DNA from 4 places in the Geodermatophilus sp. SYSU D00815 genome. Region 3 is predicted to be linked to each of the others. Evidence: riboswitches for the same ligand, from Rfam matches in the RefSeq annotation. Region 3 holds a riboswitch; each other region holds the start of a gene.
What was found. A riboswitch is a leader RNA that binds a small molecule or an ion and turns the genes downstream of it on or off. The one in region 3 is predicted to bind cyclic di-AMP.
Positions count from the first base shown of each region.

Region 1: it holds a riboswitch for cyclic di-AMP, as region 3 does, so the genes downstream of both, ACI78S_RS08310 (hypothetical protein) here and ACI78S_RS01850 (peptidoglycan DD-metalloendopeptidase family protein) in region 3, are expected to answer to the same signal.
Region 2: it holds a riboswitch for cyclic di-AMP, as region 3 does, so the genes downstream of both, ACI78S_RS05200 (NlpC/P60 family protein) here and ACI78S_RS01850 (peptidoglycan DD-metalloendopeptidase family protein) in region 3, are expected to answer to the same signal.
Region 4: it holds a riboswitch for cyclic di-AMP, as region 3 does, so the genes downstream of both, ACI78S_RS13540 (transglycosylase family protein) here and ACI78S_RS01850 (peptidoglycan DD-metalloendopeptidase family protein) in region 3, are expected to answer to the same signal.

Region 1 covers NZ_JBJGYO010000005.1:189,162-192,428, reverse strand. Annotated here, with positions in the region: gene xylB (xylulokinase) at 1-658, shown strand, start outside; gene ACI78S_RS08310 (hypothetical protein) at 882-1,520, opposite strand; cyclic di-AMP (ydaO/yuaA leader) riboswitch at 1,830-1,992, opposite strand; gene ACI78S_RS08305 (TetR/AcrR family transcriptional regulator) at 2,226-2,834, opposite strand; gene ACI78S_RS08300 (MarR family winged helix-turn-helix transcriptional regulator) at 2,943-3,267, shown strand, end outside.
Region 2 covers NZ_JBJGYO010000003.1:136,822-140,088, forward strand. Annotated here, with positions in the region: gene ACI78S_RS05190 (alpha/beta hydrolase family protein) at 1-1,003, shown strand, start outside; gene ACI78S_RS05195 (hypothetical protein) at 1,029-1,220, opposite strand; cyclic di-AMP (ydaO/yuaA leader) riboswitch at 1,549-1,638, shown strand; gene ACI78S_RS05200 (NlpC/P60 family protein) at 1,674-2,183, shown strand; gene ACI78S_RS05205 (MBL fold metallo-hydrolase) at 2,242-3,129, opposite strand.
Region 3 covers NZ_JBJGYO010000001.1:363,521-366,787, reverse strand. Annotated here, with positions in the region: gene ACI78S_RS01855 (enoyl-CoA hydratase/isomerase family protein) at 1-730, shown strand, start outside; gene ACI78S_RS01850 (peptidoglycan DD-metalloendopeptidase family protein) at 735-1,958, opposite strand; cyclic di-AMP (ydaO/yuaA leader) riboswitch at 1,970-2,115, opposite strand; tRNA gene ACI78S_RS01845 (tRNA-Ala) at 2,335-2,408, opposite strand; gene ACI78S_RS01840 (hypothetical protein) at 2,474-3,205, opposite strand.
Region 4 covers NZ_JBJGYO010000010.1:88,829-92,095, forward strand. Annotated here, with positions in the region: gene treY (malto-oligosyltrehalose synthase) at 1-1,672, shown strand, start outside; cyclic di-AMP (ydaO/yuaA leader) riboswitch at 1,841-2,001, shown strand; gene ACI78S_RS13540 (transglycosylase family protein) at 2,002-2,583, shown strand; gene treZ (malto-oligosyltrehalose trehalohydrolase) at 2,763-3,267, shown strand, end outside.

The sequences.
Region 1 (3,267 bases), on a different contig from region 3:
CGTCGTCGACATGGTGACGACCGAGCCGGTGGCCGACCCCAGCGGCACGGTGGCCGGGTTCGCCGACGCCACCGGCCACTTCCTGCCGCTGATCGCCACGCTCAACGCCGCCCAGGTCCTCGACGCCACCGCCCGCCTGCTCGGTGTCGACCACGCCGAGCTGTCCCGGCTGGCGCTGTCGGCGCCGCCCGGCGCGGGCGGGCTCGTGCTCGTGCCCTACCTGGAGGGGGAGCGGACGCCGAACCGGCCCGACGCCACCGGCGCGCTGCACGGGCTGACCCAGGCGACCGCCGACCGCGCGCACCTGGCGCGGGCCGCGGTCGAGGGGTTGCTCTGCGGGCTCGCCGACGGGCTGGACGCCGTCGCCGCCGGCGGCACGCCGGTGCGCCGGGTGTTCCTCATCGGCGGTGGCGCGCAGTCGGAGGCGGTGCGCCGGATCGCCCCCGCCGTCCTGGGCGTGCCGGTGCTCGTGCCCCCGGCGTCGGAGTACGTCGCCGACGGCGCGGCGCGGCAGGCGGCCTGGGTGCTGGCCGGCGGGAGCACCCCGCCGCAGTGGCCGGCGCCGGGCACCGAGGTGCACGAGTCCGATCCGGTGCCGTTCGTGCGCGAGCGGTACGCCGAGGTCCGGGAGCTCACGGCGGCGCGGCAGACGTCCTAGACATCTGTTGCGGAACCGTTCCGCACGCCGCATGCTGTCGGCGGGCGGGGCCCCGGGGCGTGCTCTCGGGTGCGCCCCGCCCGCCAGACGTCGGGCGCGCGGGTTTCGGCCCCTCCCGTCCGGGGCACAGGGGTGCGCGAACCGGCCCCGGCGTGGTCGTGAAGTCCCCGCGCCGGGGCCGTGTGGTCCTCCTCCCTCTCGGGGATGCCGGCCTCCGGGCAGATCAGCGCCGGAAGGCCACGTGCACGTGGTCCATGTGGTTGGCGGTGGGGGAGCCTCGGTCTGCCATGGCCCGCCACCCGGAGCCACCGACGACGTGGATCCGCTGCTGCCAGATCACGTACTCGACCTTCATCCGGGCCGCGTTGGCGATCACGTAGGCGGCCACCGCGTCACCCTTGGCCCGGTCGCCGTAGACCATGAAGTCGGCCGCGAGCTGCTGGGTGGGGGAGTGGCCGGGGCGGGTGAGCACGGTCGTCACCCCGTGCTGCTGGGCGACCTCGGCGACCACCGGCCGGACGTGGGGAGCCCAGGCGCTGTAGGCGGTGGAGCTGGCGGTCGGCGCGCCGGAGAGGCCGGTTGCAGCGACCGCAGCCGGCGCGGCCGCGGGCGGCGGCGCCGGGGCCGGGGCCGGAGCAGGGGTGGCCTCCTGCGACCAGCCTCCCGACCGGCCGCCCCACTGGCCGTCGCCTCCCCGGTCGCCCCGGTGACGGTCGGCCTGGGCGACCGACTGCCCTGCCATGGTGAAGGCGAGGGCCAGGGTGCAGGCGAGGAGGCTCCGCAGCGCCCGGCGCCGGACGGCGGGGAGCCTCCCGGTCTCGCGGCGGGATCGGGGGCTGAGGTGATCGGTCCTGATGTCCATGGAGGTGTGCTCCTGGTGAGGGTCGCCGGTCGCCCGTCGGCGCGGACCTCGGGGCGACGCGTGCGGGTGTGCGCCTTCGCGCGAAGGCTGGTGACGGCCGGTCCAGCTCCCGGGCGCACGACACCCACCGGCGCGCCCACCGCCCCCACGGGCGGCGCGCGGTCCGGTACGACGCTGGGTGGGTCCCAGCCACGGGTGCGGTGCGGTCGCTGTGCCGGCTCAGGTGCGCAGCGAGACGCCGCGGCACTGCCGGCGGCGGTTGCTCGCGGGCGCGGGAAGGGCCCGTGGGCGCACCGTGCGGTGGGTTCTCCGTTCTCCCGTGGTCGCCTACCGGGTTAGCTGACGGGTTCGGGCGGGGAGGCGCCCTACCCGCCGGTCCGAGCCAGGCTCGGCCGGCGGGACTCACCCCACTGAGGACACGGGTCCCCGGTTCGGGCCCACCGCGGCGGGCACGATTCGGCGGCATCCGGTCGGGCTCCCCGGCGGGGACGAGACGACCGGCCGGACGCACCGACCGTAGGACCGTCCCCGGTGAGCGACAATCGGAGGGGGACGCGATCCGGGCGGATCCGTCCGGTGCCGCCCGCCGGGGATCCGGTCCCCGTACTGGTCAAGGCCGCAGGGCCGGGGACACGCGGGCGCCGAGAAAATTTCTCGGGACCGCACCGTGCGCTCCGACGCCGGCGGGCCGCGGACCCGGCCGGCTCAGGCGCTCGGGGTCGGCACCTGCTGGTCGGCCGGCGTCGCCAGCGCGAGCACCGCGCGCACCGCGTCGGGCAGCGGACCGTCCGGCGCGTCGAGCCAGTGCGCGGTCGCGACGCGCACCGTGGTCAGGAAGGTGGCCGCCAGCACGCGGCCCCGCAGCGCGGCGTCGGGGCCGGTCAGGCGCCCGGAGACCTCGGCGGCCAGCTCGTCCTCGATGGCGGTGTACGCGGCCACCTGGTGCGGCACGAGGCCGGGGGAGCGGCGCACCCGCCGGCGCAGCGCCAGCCAGGCCGGGTCGGGGTCGGCCTCGGCGGTCAGCCGCACCGCGGCGCGGGTGAGCGCCGTCCACGGCAGCTCGTCGGCGGGCTGCGCGCGCACGAGCTCCAGCAGCCGGCGCAGCCGCTCGGCGTCGCCGTGGAAGAGCGCCTCCTCCTTGCCGGAGAAGTAGTTCGAGAACGTCCGCCGGGAGACGCCGGCGGCGTCGGCGATGGCCTCCACGGTCACCGCCTCCGGCCCGTGCTCGGCGGTCAGCCGCAGCGCCGCCTCGTGCAGCGCCTGGCGGGTCGCCGCCTTCTTGCGCTCCCGCAGCCCCGTGGTGACGTCCTCCACCCGCCCGACGCTACGGCGCGGTGACTCACTTCTCAATGGGAAAACTTGCGCAACGCGCACTTACGGTACAGATTGCATGACGCAACCATTCTGCGGAGGGGGACGGTCGTGGACGCGGACACGCGCGGCCTGGCGCTCGGGTTGCGCGACCTGCTGCGCGTCACCCGCCTGATGAAGCAGCGGCGCCCCGGCGCCGGCAGCGTCCTGCCGGCCGGGCTGCTGCCGATCCTCACCCACGTCGACGAGTTCGCCGACGGCTGCCACGCCCGCGAGCTCGCCGCCCGGACCGCGCTCGACCCCTCGACGGTCAGCCGCGCCGTCGCCCAGCTCGTGGGCAACGGGCTGGTCGAGCGGCGGGCCGACCCGTCCGACGGCCGGGCCAGCGTCCTCGTGCTCACCGACGCCGGGCGCAGCGCCCTCGCCGACGCCAACC
Region 2 (3,267 bases), on a different contig from region 3:
GGCCGAGGCGGCCGAGCACCGCCGGTCGGCGGCGGCCCGCTGGCTGCGGGCGGCGAACTACTTCGCCGCGGCGACGGAGAAGGCCGACGCCACGGGCACCTTCGCCGAACTCTGGGAGCGGCACCGCGAGGCGTGGGACCGGTGGGTCGACCTCACCGACGTCGACGTCGAGCGCGTCGCCGTCCCCTACGAGGGGACGACGCTGCCGGGCCACCTCTTCCGCCCGGGGCCGGCCGGCGGGCCCCGCCGCACCCTGGTCTACACCAACGGCAGCGACGGGTCGGTGGTCGGCGCGTGGTCGCGGTGCGCGGCCGACGCGCTGGCGCGCGGGTGGAACGTGCTCACCTACGACGGCCCGGGGCAGAACGCGGCGCTGGTCCGGCAGGGCCTGCCGTTCCGGCCCGACTGGGAGCGCGTGCTCACGCCGGTCGTGGACTGGCTGGTCGGGCGGCCGGAGGTCGACCCCGCCCGGATCGCGGTCGTGGGGATCAGCCAGGGCGGCTACTGGGTGCCGCGCGCGGTGGCCTACGAGCACCGGGTCGCCGCCGCGGTGGCCGACCCCGGCGTCGTCGATGTCTCGACGTACTCAGCCGCGCAGCTGCCGCACTTCCTGGTGAAGCTGCTCGACGCCGGGGACCGCGAGAAGTTCGACAGGGAGATGGAGCTGGGGCTCAGGCTGTCCGGCGGCACGCGGGCCACGCTGCAGTGGCGGATGCGGCCCTACGGCGTGACGTCGGTGTTCGACTTCTTCACCGCGATGCGGCAGTACGCGCTCACCGACGAGCAGCTGGCGGCCATCGAGTGCCCGCTGCTGGTGACCGACCCGGAGCACGAGCAGTTCTGGCCCGGCCAGTCGGCGCGGATGGTGCGCGGGGTGGGCGCGGGCGCGCAGCTGCAGCCGTTCACCGCCGCCGAGGGCGCCGACGCGCACTGCGAGCCGGCCGCGACCGGGCTGCGCGGCGAGCGGGTCCTCGACTGGCTCGACGAGCAGGTGCCGGCCTGACGCCCGCCGTCGGAGGACGGCGGCGCTAGCCGGTCGGGCCGGTGGCGTCGGAGATGCCGGGCGCCTTGGCGTCGGCCCCCTCCTCGACGTCCCGGTCGCCCGGCACCTGCGTCACGTCGTCCGACATCGGGCCCTGCGCGGCGCGCGGCGACTGCTCGGGTGCGGCGGTCACCTGCTCCTGGTCGTCGCGGGTGCCACCCTGCGGTCCCTGGGTCATGGCGGGTTCGGTGCCCGGAGGGTGGCCGGCGAAACCGTGCCGCTGCGGCAGCGGCCGCCTACGGCGCGTGCGGCCACGCGGACGATCACCCAATTCGCCCGACCTGCGGTTTTGCTCGGGCACAGCGGCGGGGCTTTCCGCGTCGGCGCAGGTCGCGCGGGCGTGTCGGGTGGCAGAGGGAGGCGCGCCGCGGCGGAGGCGTCGCTTTGCGACGTCGTCGGCGATCTTCCTAGCGTTCTCGCGTCCGTCGGGCCGCACCCGTCCCCGACCCCCTGGGGACACCCGCCGGACGCCGCCGAACCGGGCGGCCGGCACCGCCGGCGCCCGGGCCGGGGACCCACCGCAGTCCTGGGGTGAAGCGCGACGACGCCGTCGCGCCGGGCAGGTTCTCCCGCCCGAACCCGTCAGCTAACCCGGTAGGCGGCCACGGAGAACAAGGAGAACCCGTCGTCGATGACGACTGCACGCACGTCCCTCGCACGCCGCCTCACCGGTCCCGCCCTCGCCGTCGCCGCGGCCGCCGGGATCGTCGTCACCCCGGGGGTGGCCTCGGCCAACGCCGCGGCCCCCGCCGCACCCGCCCTCACCGCGGCCGCGGTCGCCGCACCCAACTCCGCCGCGCAGACGGCGGTCGACACCGCCCTGGCCCAGCAGGGCAAGCCCTACGCCTGGGGCGGCGCCGGGCCGAGCTCGTTCGACTGCTCGGGCCTGGTCCAGTACGCCTACGAGGCGGCCGGGGTGTCGCTGCCGCACTCCTCGCGCACCCTGTCGACGATGGGCACGCCGGTCGACCGGGGCAGCCTGCAGCCCGGTGACCTGGTGTTCTTCTACAGCTCGGTCAGCCACGTCGGCATCTACATCGGCAACGGCCAGATGGTGCACTCGTCCACCTACGGCAAGCCGGTGAGCGTGGTGGACGTGGACTCCATGCCGAGCTACAACTCCGCCCGCCGGGTCGTCTGAGCCGCCCGAGGAGTCGTCGGCGGGTGGCCCGCTCCCGCAGCGGGCCGCCCGCCGGTGGTCAACCGGCCGGCGCGGGCACCGGCACGCCCTGCCGCTGCAGCCGGTTCATCGCCTCGATCATCTGCGTGAACTGCTCGTGGTCGGGCGGCACGTCCGGCTCGGCGTCCGGGACCCGCGCCAGGATCGCCAGGAACTCGTCCAGGGACGTCCCGCCGGCCGCCGGCAGGTGGGCGGAGAGGATCCGGGTCGGCTGCAGGTCGTGCACCCGGCGCAGGACCTCGCCGAAGCGCGCCCGGTCGACCAGGTGCGCCCACGGGGAGTCCGAGGTCGCCCAGCCGAGCATGCCGCCGGCCAGCGCCTCGGGCGGCACGTCGGAGGCGTGCTGCGTCGGCTCGGGGAGGATCGCGCCGAACGCGTCGACGCTGAACAGCGCGCCGGTCGCCCCGTCGAGCACCCCGATCGACATGGGGTTGTCGAACAGCGGCGGCGTGACGGCGGTGAGCGTGCGGTCCCCGACGGCGATCGCGTCGCCGGGGCGCACGGCGTGCACGCGGTCCATCGGCACCGGCCACCACGTCGACATCCGCAGCGCGGCGAACCCGTGGGTGACCAGCCGCGCCCGCGGGGCCAGCTCCATGACCCGCTGGAGGTTGCCGGTGTGGTCGGCGTCGTCGTGGGTGAGCCACACCCACCGCAGGTCGCGGGGGTCGATCACCGAGCTCAGCGCGGCGACGAAGTCGTCGCCGTCGACGGCGAGCCCGCTGTCGACCAGGACCGGCTCCTCGGCCATGAGCAGGAACGCGTTGACCGGCAGCACGCCCGTGCCCGGCAGCGTCACGTTCGCGGGGAAGACGTGGACGTCGGGGGCGGCCTGGTACGGCGTGTCCATGAGGACCTCCGGCGGGGTGAGGCCGCCACCGTAGGGCCGCACCGGGGCGGCGGACACGGCCGTTGGACCCTCCCCGACCGGCCCGACACCCCCCGGATCGGGCACTTCCGGCCGGCGCCCTCCCCAGGTTGTCTGGACACGGCCACCGGAGGACGCGGGACCGAGGGGGACACCTGGTGAGCGGTCGGCGGGCGC
Region 3 (3,267 bases):
GCTGGACCGCCCCGAGTCGGGGAACGCCCTCGACCCGGCGCTGGCCCGGCAGCTCGCCGCCGCGCTGCGCGACCGGCCGGAGCCGACGCGGGCGGTGCTGCTGCTGGCCAACGGGCCGCGGTTCAGCGTCGGCGGCGACATCTCCTACTTCTCCGCCGCCGAGGACCCCGGCGCCCAGGTCGGGCAGCTGGCGCACGACTGGCACGAGGTCGTCCGCCTGCTCCTGCGCTGCCCGGTGCCCGTCCTGGCCGGGGCGCAGGGCTCCGTCGCCGGCGCCGCGGTGGGCCTGATCGGGGCCTGCGACATCGTGGTCTGCGGCCGCTCGGTCAAGATCCGGCCCGCCTACCTCGGCATCGGGTTCTCCCCCGACGGCGGCTCCTCGTGGGCGCTGACCCGCGCCCTCGGCGCCCCGCTGGCGCTGGACCTGCTGCTCACCGACGGCGCGCTCAGCGCCGCCGAGGCGCACACCTTCGGCCTGGTCAGCCGCCTGGTCGAGGACGAGGACCTGCACGCCGAGGCGATCGCCCTGGCGCACCGCGTGGCCGCGGGCCCGGTGCGGGCCATGGTCCGCACCCGCTCGCTGGTGCGGCAGGCCGCCGTCCGCACCCTCGACGAGCAGCTCGACGAGGAGGCGCGGCTGATCGCCGAGTCCGCGGCCGACCCGGAGGGCCGGGAGGGCGTGCGGGCCTTCCTCGAGAAGCGGGCACCCGACTTCCGCGGCGCGGTCTAGCGCCTCAGCACCCGCCCAGCGAGATCCCCCGCGCGGTCAGCCACGGCACCGGGTTCTGCCGGTCGGCGTAGAGCCCGCCGTTGTGCACCTCGAAGTGCAGGTGCGGCCCGGTCGACTGGCCCTTGTTGCCCACCTCGGCGATCTGGGTGCCGGCCGACACCACCTGCCCGGCGCTGACGAAGAACCGGTTGACGTGGCCGTAGAGGGTGATCGAGCCGTCGCCGTGCTGGACGTAGACGGCCTGGCCGAAGCCGTTGGCGGCCCCCGCGTGCAGCACGGTGCCACCCTCCGGCGCGTACACGGGGGTGCCGATCGGGGCGGCGATGTCGACGCCGTAGTGCATGGAGCCCCAGCGCGCGCCGTAGCAGGAGGTCACCCGCCCGACCGTCGGCGGCACGGCACCGCCACCGGCGGCCGCGGCCGCGACCGACTGCGCGGCGGCCTCGGCCTGCTCGGCCTCGGCCTCCTGCTGCTGCTGGTAGGCGGCGTCCGGGTCGCGGGAGCCCGTGGCGGCCAGCAGCGCGATCTCGGCCTCCCGCAGGTCGGCCTCGTGCGCGGCCTTCTCGGCCTGCGCCTCGTCGTAGGACCGCTGGGCCTCGGCCAGCCGGCCCAGCGCCTCCTGCTCGGCGCTCGCCGCGTCGCGGGCCACGGCGTCCCGCTGCGCCACGGCCTCGCGCGCGGCTCGGTCGGCCTGCTCCTGCCGGTCCTCGACGGCCTCGTACCGGGCCAGGGTGGCGGCGCGCTCGTCGCTGAGCAGGTCGAGGGTGACCGCGCGCTGGAGCACCTCCCCGGGGCCGCCCTCGCCGAGGAAGGCCGCGGCGGAGCCGAGCGCCGAGTCACCCATGTAGCTGCGCCGGCCCAGCTCGGCGACGTCGTCGCGGGTCTCGGTCACGTCGGCGCTGGCCGCGGCGAGCTCGGCGGCGGCCGCCTCGGCGGCGGCCTGCGCCTCGGTGAGCGCGGCCTGGGCCTGCAGGCTGGCGTCGGAGGCGGCCTCGGCCTCGACCGTGAGCCGCTGCAGCTCCGTCTCGGCGGCGGCGACCAGCGTCGTCAGCCGGGCCACCTCGGCCGCTGCGGCGCGCGCGTCGTCGGCGGGCGCGGCCTGCGCCGGTCCGCCCGACAGCAGGACGGCGAGGCTCACGGCGACGGCCACGACCCCGGACTGCTGGGTCCGGGAGCGGCGCTTCTCGGTGTTCGGGGCAGGTCGGTGCGGGTACTGCGGGGTCGCCAAGTCCGGCGGGCTCCTTCTTCCTCGCCGCCTACCGGGTTAGCTGACGGGTTCGGGCGGGAAGACGCCCTACCCGCGCGCCCCCGTGCGCGCAGGATTCACCCCAGGGGATCCATGGGTCCCCGGTCCGACCCGAGGGCCGGTTCGGCGGGGCCGGCCGGTGCCCCGACGGGGTGCCGAGGCGTGCTGCGGCCGGACCGCCGGGAAGGCTACCCGAGATCACGGGCAGGTCACGAACCGGCTGCTCGCGCCCCACAGGCCCCACGGGTTCGCCCGGACCACGGTCCCCCGCGGCGGGAGGAGGTCGCGTCCGGGGGCGACGGGCCCGGAACGCGACGACGCCGCCGGGGCGGGTGCCCCGACGGCGTCGGCGGAAGGGTGGAGCTGAGGGGATTTGAACCCCTGACCCCCTCGATGCGAACGAGGTGCGCTACCGGACTGCGCCACAGCCCCTCGGACGAACAGAGTACCGGCCGAGGACTCCGGCGCCGCGACCGGGGCGGCGCCGGAGCGTCGCCTCAGCCGTTGACGACCCGGGCCGGGCGGTACTCGTCGATGTCGGCGAAGCCGATGTCGTCGTCGTCCAGGCCCACGACCGCGCTGTTCTGCCAGCCGGCCGGGGCCGCGGTGCGGGCGGCCACGACCCGGCCGGGCCGCAGCGGGTGCACCGGGGCCAGCGGGAGGCTGGGGTGCGGCAGGGAGGGCAGCGCCTCCTGCGCCTCCGTCCGGTGCCCGGCCACCGCGGCGACCGGGGCCGGCCGGCGCTCGGGCGCCGGCCGCCGCGCGGGCGCGGGGCGGGCGGTGGAGCCGAGGAACGCCTCCCGGGCGGCCTGGCGGGCTGCCCGGCGGGCGGCCAGCCGCTCGCGGCGGGCGACCCGCCGCAGCACCAGCACGTAACCGACGACGGCGAGGTCGAGCAGCGCCTGCGCCGGCCACACCCAGGGGTTGACCAGCAGCGCCCCGGCGAGCGCCAGCACCGCCAGCACGACGAGGGAGCCGAGGGTCCGCCGGCGCAGCTTGTGCACGTCGACCTTGAGCTCGCCGCTGGTGCGCAGCGCCTCCCGGTCGATGGCCACCCGCTCGGTGTCGGCCGCGACCACGGGGTCCACGCTGCGCCGGCGCTTCAGCGTCCGGCCGGTCGACGCCGTCGTCCCCTGGTCGGCGTGCGAGTCGCCGCGGGTGACCACCATCGGCACCAGCACGACGAACCACAGCACGACCAGAGCGGCGAGGAGAGCCCCCGATCCCATCCAGAACACCACCTGTCACACGAGTCACCGGCCTCGGCAGGTTATGCAGGAAGTCCACCCGG
Region 4 (3,267 bases), on a different contig from region 3:
GATCTTCGACGCGACGCACGAGCTCGTGCTGCGCTTCGTCCGGGAGGGCAAGGTCGACGGGCTGCGCATCGACCACCCCGACGGCCTGGCCGACCCCAAGGGCTACCTCGACCGCCTCGCCGCGGCGTCGGACGGGCGCTGGACCGTCGTCGAGAAGATCCTCGAGCCCGGCGAGGACCTCCCGGAGAGCTGGGCGACGGCCGGCACGACCGGCTACGACGCGCTCGCCGAGGTGGACGACGTCCTGGTCGACCCGGCCGGCGAGGCCGCGCTGACCGCCCTGGACACCGAGCTGGCCGGGCACCCGGTCGACTACGCGCGGCTGGTGCACGACTGCAAGCGCGAGGTCACCGACGGCATGCTCGGCTCGGAGGTCGCCCGCCTCCAGCGGGTGGTCGGCGACCTGGCGGGCGTGGACGGCGCCCAGGTCCGCGAGGCGCTCGCCGAGCTGCTGGCGTCGTTCCCGGTCTACCGCAGCTACCTGCCCGACGGCCGGGAGCACCTCGACACCACCGTGGCCGCGGTGCGCGACCGGCGGCCCGACCTGGTGGCCGCCGTCGATGCGCTGCACCCGGTGCTGTCCCAGGCCGGCACCGAGGCTGCCACCCGGTTCGAGCAGACCAGCGGACCGGTCATGGCCAAGGGCGTGGAGGACTCCGCCTACTACCGGTGGGCGCGGTTCGTGGCGCTCAACGAGGTCGGCGGCGACCCCGCGCGGTTCGGCAGCACCGTGGCGGAGTTCCACGAGGCGCAGCAGCGGCGGCTGGCGCGCCGGCCGGCGTCGATGACCACGCTGTCGACGCACGACACCAAGCGCAGCGAGGACGTCCGCGCGCGGCTGGCCGTGCTCGCCGAGATCCCGACCGAGTGGGCGCAGCTGGTGCGGGGCCTGCTGGCCCGGCACCCGCTCGCCGACCGGGCGCTGGCGCACCTGGTGTGGCAGAACCTGGTGGGCGCCTGGCCGCTGTCGCGGGACCGGGCGCACGCCTACGTCGAGAAGGCGGCCCGCGAGGCCGGCACGTCGACGACGTGGACCAACCCGGTGCAGGCGTTCGAGGAGCAGCTGCACGCGCTGGTCGACGCGGCCTTCGACGACGAGGGCACGCACCGCGAGATCGAGGCCTTCGTCGCCCGGATCACCCCCTACGGCCGGTCGAACTCCCTGGCGCAGAAGCTGCTGCAGCTGACCATGCCCGGCGTCCCCGACGTCTACCAGGGCACCGAGCTGTGGGACCTCTCGCTGGTCGACCCCGACAACCGTCGCCCGGTCGACTACGACCGGCGCCGGCAGCTGCTGGCCGCGCTGGACGGCGGCGAGGTGCCGGCCGTGGACGACGCCGGCGCGGCCAAGCTGCTGGTGGTCTCCCGCACCCTCCGCGCCCGTCGGGACTCCCCCGGGTGGTTCGCCGGTTACGAGCCGGTCGCGGCGACCGGGGCGGCGGCCGACCACGTGGTCGCCTTCGACCGCGGCGGCGCGGTGACGGTGGCGACCCGCCTGCCGGTGGGGCTGGAGGCGGCCGGCGGCTGGGGCGACACCGCGCTGCGGCTGCCCACCGGCGCCTGGCGCGACCTGCTCACCGGTACCCGGGTGGTCTCCGACGCCGCCGGGGCGCCGGTCCGCGAGGCCCTCACCCGTCTTCCCGTGGCCCTGCTCACCCGCGACCCAGGGTGACGTGCCCGGTGCGGATCGCTGCTCCGCGCCTGGCGCGTCGCCGACACGCCGACGACACTCCCGGGAACCGGCGGGTCCGGGAGGCCGCCACCCCGGCGGGCTCCCTACGGTTCGCCGCGTGCCCGGGCCTCCCTCGGCCGGGCTCCAGGCGCCGGCCCGCCCAACCCCGTCCACCGGTCGCCTGTCCCTCGGAACAGCCCACGGACGGGGGCGGGGGAACCACGTTCGACGTCCGCAGCGACGTCTGGGGGTGAAGCCGCCGCGCGCGGCCGGGCACACCGATCGCCCGAACCCGACAGCTCACCTCGTCGGCGGGGATCGGAGGAAACATGTCCCAGCACGTCCTGCCCCGGCACCGCCGTGTCCGCCGCCTGCTGTGCGGTGGTGCGCTGGCCCTGGGCACCGCGGTGGGGAGCATCGCCCTCGCCGCGCCGGCGTCGGCCGCGACGCACGACTGGAGCGGCGTCGCGCAGTGCGAGTCCGGGGGGAACTGGCACATCAACACCGGCAACGGCTACTACGGCGGCCTGCAGTTCGCCCAGGCCACCTGGGAGGGGTACGGGGGCGGGCAGTACGCCCCCCGGGCCGACCTGGCCACACCCGCGGAGCAGATCGCGGTGGCCGAGAAGGTGCTCGTCGGCCAGGGGATCGGCGCCTGGCCCACCTGCGGCAAGTACCTGCGCAGCGGCTCGACCCCGGCGGCGTCCAGCGCGGCGGCGGCGGGGTCGTCGGCGTCCTCGGGCTCGTCGCAGGGGTCGTCGTCCGGCGGCTCGTACGTGGTGCGTGCGGGTGACACGCTCGGGAAGATCGCGGCCAGGCACGGCATGAGCTGGCGCCAGCTCTGGGCCCAGAACAAGGCCTCCGTCCCCGACCCGCACCGGATCTACGTCGGGCAGCGCCTCCACGTCTGAGGCGGCCGCGTCCGGGTGCCCGGCCGGTTCCCGCCGGCCGGGCACCCGGCGTCCCGGCACGGGGACGCCGGAGGCGAGGTCGCGCGGTCAGAACTCTCCCGGGCGCCGCGGTTGGGCCGCCCCGGCGCGGGCATGATCGGCCCGATCCCGTCCCACCGCCCCCTCGGAGGCCCTCCGCGATGTCCGCACCCGTCGAGTTCTCCGTCTGGGCGCCGCTCCCCCAGCGCGTGCGCCTGCAGGTCGACGGCGCCGTCCACGACATGACCCGGGACGACGACGGCTGGTGGCGGGCCGAGGTCGAGGCGGGCCCGGAGGCGGACTACGGGTTCCTGCTGGACGACGACGACACCCCCCGGCCCGACCCCCGGTCGCGGCGCCAGCCCGAGGGCGTGCACGGGCTCTCCCGCCGGTTCGACCCGGCCGCGTACTCGTGGGGCGACGGCGCGTGGACCGGCCGGCCGCTGGCCGGCGGCGTCGTCTACGAGATGCACGTCGGCACCTTCACCCCGGAGGGCACCCTCGACGCCGCTGTCGACAAGCTCGGCCACCTCGTCGACCTCGGCGTCGACTTCGTGGAGCTGCTGCCGGTCAACGCGTTCAACGGCACGCACAACTGGGGCTACGACGGCGTCCTCTGGTACGCCGTGCAGGAGACGTACGGCGGCCCGGCCGCCTACCAGCGCT